DNA from 2 places in the Piscibacillus salipiscarius genome. Region 1 is predicted to be linked to the other one. Evidence: riboswitches for the same ligand, from Rfam matches in the RefSeq annotation. Region 1 holds a riboswitch; the other holds the start of a gene.

Region 1 (2,205 bases):
AATTTTATGAACTTAATGCAACGTTAGCACCTGACTGGGTGCAAGCACATGAAGTGACAAGCGTTCCATGCTTGATGGTATTTAGACAAGGCGAGCTTAAAGATCGATTGTACACATTTCATTCTGTTCCATACTTATTGAAAGAAATGGGGCCTTACTTAGTTTAAGGCCTCGCTTAATTTATGAACGATGGAGACGAATTCAGCTTGATCTCCAAAATGTCCAACGACTTGTCCCTCTTTATCTATAATGATGGTTGTTGGAACACCTTCACATTCGTATAGGTCATAAACTTCTCGTCCGTTATCTTTTAGAACAGGTTCTGTTAAAAATTGTTCCTGATATTTTAGCGCTTCTTCTTCACCATGCTCACGACTCGTAACATTAATCGTCAGCATTTCTAATTCATCATTGCGAGATGTTTTATAGAACTGCTCTTTTTTAGGAAGGTCACGAGCGCAGTCAGGGCACCATGACACCCAAAAAGTTATTAGAACGACTTTTTTTCCTAATACATCTTCTAAATTAAATGTTTGGTTAGGACTATCTAGGAAAGGAAGTTCGAAAATTGGTGCTTTCATTGTTGATCATCCTTTAATAAGATTTTATTATTGACTTGTCTACATTACCATGCTAACATAAAAATCAATCAAATTAATAAAACATGATTTCTTATCCAGAGAGGCGGAGGGAACTGGCCCTGCGAAGCCCGGCAACCATTAGGATATTCCTAACAGGTGCTAATTCCAGCAATGAAGAGATTCATTGCAAGATAAGAAAAGTGACGGTGAATTCGGCTCTTTTCTTGCGCTTGCATGAAAAGGGCTTTTTTATTTTTCGTCCTAAGAATATTCACTAAGATGATTTATATATAAAAATATACAAATAATACTCTTATCCAGAGAGGTGGAGGGACTGGCCCTACGAAGCCCGGCAACCATCAGGTGTTCCTGACAGGTGCTAATTCCTGCAAAGTATGATGCTTTGGTAGATAAGAGAACGGATGTACCTTTCTGTTCTCTTATGAACGGAAAGGTCTTTTTACTGATTAAATCATTAATGATTAAAAGGGTTAAAGGGAGATTTTTACATGATTTCAATTAAAGGATTGTCAAAGGTCTTTAAAACAAAACATCAAGAAGTTAAAGCCGTCGATGATGTGTCTATTAACATAGATAAAGGTGAGATTTTCGGTGTCATTGGTTACAGTGGCGCGGGGAAAAGTACTTTCATTAGATTGATTAACCGCTTAGAGGAACCAACGAACGGGGACGTTACGATTAATCAGACCAATATTACAAGCTTAAATATAGGCAAGCTTCGTAAAGAGCGCCAGAAAATCGGGATGATTTTTCAGCACTTTAATCTGCTTTGGTCAAGAACAGTGTTTGAGAACATTGCTTTCCCGCTTGAAATTGCGGGTGTTTCAAAATCAGAACGTAAAGAGAAAGTATCTGAATTAATCGAGCTTGTTGGTCTGAAGGGAAGAGAAAATTCTTATCCATCTCAATTAAGTGGCGGTCAAAAGCAGCGCGTTGGGATTGCCAGAGCGCTGGCAAATGATCCAGACGTCTTACTTTGTGATGAGGCAACTTCTGCATTAGACCCAGAAACAACGGATGATATTTTGGATCTTCTTGTATCTATTAATAAAAAACTAAACTTAACGATTATCATGATCACTCACGAGATGCATGTGATTCAGAAAATTTGTCACCGCGTAGCTGTTATGGATCAAGGCAAGGTCGTTGAACAAGGTGACGTGTTAGATGTATTTGTGAAACCGCAGTCTAAAACTGCTAAGCGCTTTGTGCAGCAACTCAGTCCACTCGAGCATAACCAAGAAGGTTTACATCGATTCGTCACTAACGATTCAAATAGCGAAGTGGTTAAACTTCACTTCATCGGTAATGATGCAAAGCGGGCACTCATTTCAGATGTATTAAGAAAGTACGTTGTTGACATTAACATTTTACAAGGTTCCATTTCGCCAACTCAAGAAGGAGCTTATGGAACGCTTTATGTTGAGATTAGTGGCGATCAAAAGGTTATCACCGAAACGATCAACTATATTCAGTCATCGGGTGTGGAAGTTGAGGTGATTCAAGATGTTGACTGATTTATTTCCAAATGTACAAATGGATGAAATGTGGACAGCCACTTACGAAACTTTATACATGACGATTATTTCAGTGATTGGCACAT
Region 2 (2,205 bases), on a different contig from region 1:
GACCCTGACGCTATGCTAAAATCACTTAAGAAAATTGAAAACCTAAATGTGGATCAAATATATTTCGGTCACTTCGGTAGGTCTCGAGACCCGAAACATGTGTATGAACAAATCCGTTTTTGGTTACCGCGTTTTGTTGGGGTTGGGGAAAAGGTTTTTGAAGATCATCCTAATGCTTCTTTTGAAGAAAAAACTAAACTTGTAGAAGATGGTTTAAGCAATATTGTCACAACGCATCTAGTTGAACACAACATACCAAGCAGCCATACGGTTTATAAGTATTTAAGCTTAGATCTTCAAGTATGCGCCATGGGAATTGTAGATTATCTCTCTAAGAGTAAATAAATACTAGAAAAAACTTCGCACTGAGCGGAGTTTTTTATCTTTCGGTTAGTATCTCGCTATATAGGGTGGATTAAAAAGCGTTTTTTACTCCGTCGACAAATTTCACGGTAGATATATTTTTAAATGGGGTAGATCAACTGAAAAACGGGGTAGATATCCTTGTTGTTGGTATACCCCAAACGGAATAGCTTCGACATAATTTTTAAAAAAATATTGACAGTGATTAAAATTCAGATTATGATGGATAACATCACAAATTAAATAACGAAAACCGAAATATATATTCTTCTTATCCTGAGAGGTGGAGGGACTGGCCCTTTGAAACCTCGGCAGCGGGTCTGATGACGATCAGACACTGTGCCAATTCCAGCAAGTATGTCGTGAATGCTTGAAAGATAAGAAGAGCTGGGCTACATACACGATGGCAACCCTCTCTTCTTATTCCTATTGGATAAGGGGAGAGGGTTTTTTACTGTTTAGGAGGTACATAGATGATTCGATTTGATCAAGTCACCAAGTCATTTGACCACGAAGGAACATCATTTAAGGCGGTTAATCAGGTAGATTTAGAGGTTCAAAAAGGTGAAATCTTTGGCGTGATTGGCTTCAGTGGTGCAGGTAAAAGTACGTTAGTTAGGCTTGTGAACCAATTAGAACGACCGAGTTCTGGAAAAGTCTTAATTGATGGCCAAGATATGTCTCAAGTATCATCAGGAAAACTTCGTAGCATTAGGCGCGGAATCGGAATGATTTTTCAACATTTTAATTTACTCGAGACGAAAACGGTGTTTCACAATGTCGCATTTCCACTTACGCTTGCTGGGGCACCGAAAAGAAAAGTCAAAGAAAGGGTCAATGAAATACTCGAATTCGTTGGTTTAAGCGACCGCGCGAATCATTATCCTGACCAGTTATCTGGCGGGCAAAAGCAGCGCGTCGGAATTGCTAGAGCTTTAGCGACATCGCCAAGTATTTTACTTTGTGATGAAGCAACATCTGCTCTTGATCCTGAAACAACAAAATCCATTCTTAATTTATTAAAAAAAGTTCGTGATGAATACAACATAACTATTTTAATAATTACGCATGAGATGAATGTTATTAAGGAAATTTGTGACCGAGTAGCCGTGATGGAGGATGGAAAAGTGGTTGAAGCGGGATCGATTTTTAACCTATTTTCACAACCAAAACATCCGACAACACAAAAATTTGTTCAGACAGTGATGAATGACGAAATACCAAAATCTATTTTAGACCAAGTTGAAACACGCTATATCTACCGTGTGACGTTCACGGACGGATCAGCAAGTCAGCCGGTTTTATCCAATGTAGCGAAACAATTTGACTTAGAAGTGAACGTGCTTTACGGCCAAATTACGGAACTTCAGGACTCACCGTTCGGGAATTTAATCGTCGAATTCCAAGGTGATGATGATGAGATCCAAAGAGCATTAGAATATATCAAACAACAAGTGATCATCCAGGAGGTGAAGTCAGATGGACGTTAATATTATTGAAATGTGGCCAAGAATTGCTGAAGCAACAAATGAAACGTTACTAATGGTGTTTATATCTCTAGCTCTAGCATGTTTAATTGGAATACCACTCGGCATTGCGTTAGTCGTTACTCGAGAGGGTGGGCTTATAGAAAATGGACCTGTTTTTAATGTACTCAATGTCATTGTAAACATATTTCGGTCAGTCCCATTCATTATCTTACTCGTTGCCATTTTGCCAGTTACTAGATTCATAGTAGGAACATCTATTGGGACTGCGGCGGCTGTCGTTCCGCTTGTGTTTTTCTCAGCACCATTCGTCGCAAGACTAGTTGAAAGTAGTTTGCTTGAGGTGAATACAGGT

Evidence for each region. Region 1 has a riboswitch for S-adenosylmethionine ahead of ACFSW4_RS13055 (methionine ABC transporter ATP-binding protein). Riboswitches for the same ligand answer to the same signal wherever they lie in the genome.
Region 2: linked by a shared signal. The riboswitch ahead of ACFSW4_RS07900 (methionine ABC transporter ATP-binding protein) and the one ahead of ACFSW4_RS13055 (methionine ABC transporter ATP-binding protein) in region 1 are both predicted to bind S-adenosylmethionine.

The regions. Positions count from the first base shown of each region.
Region 1 is NZ_JBHUMZ010000047.1:2,025-4,229, reverse strand. It holds gene ACFSW4_RS13065 (thioredoxin family protein) at 1-167, shown strand, start outside; gene ACFSW4_RS13060 (TlpA disulfide reductase family protein) at 159-581, opposite strand; SAM riboswitch class I at 670-779, shown strand; SAM riboswitch class I at 892-998, shown strand; gene ACFSW4_RS13055 (methionine ABC transporter ATP-binding protein) at 1,091-2,119, shown strand; gene ACFSW4_RS13050 (methionine ABC transporter permease) at 2,109-2,205, shown strand, end outside.
Region 2 is NZ_JBHUMZ010000019.1:183,577-185,781, reverse strand. It holds gene ACFSW4_RS07905 (MBL fold metallo-hydrolase) at 1-345, shown strand, start outside; SAM riboswitch class I at 632-747, shown strand; gene ACFSW4_RS07900 (methionine ABC transporter ATP-binding protein) at 837-1,853, shown strand; gene ACFSW4_RS07895 (methionine ABC transporter permease) at 1,843-2,205, shown strand, end outside.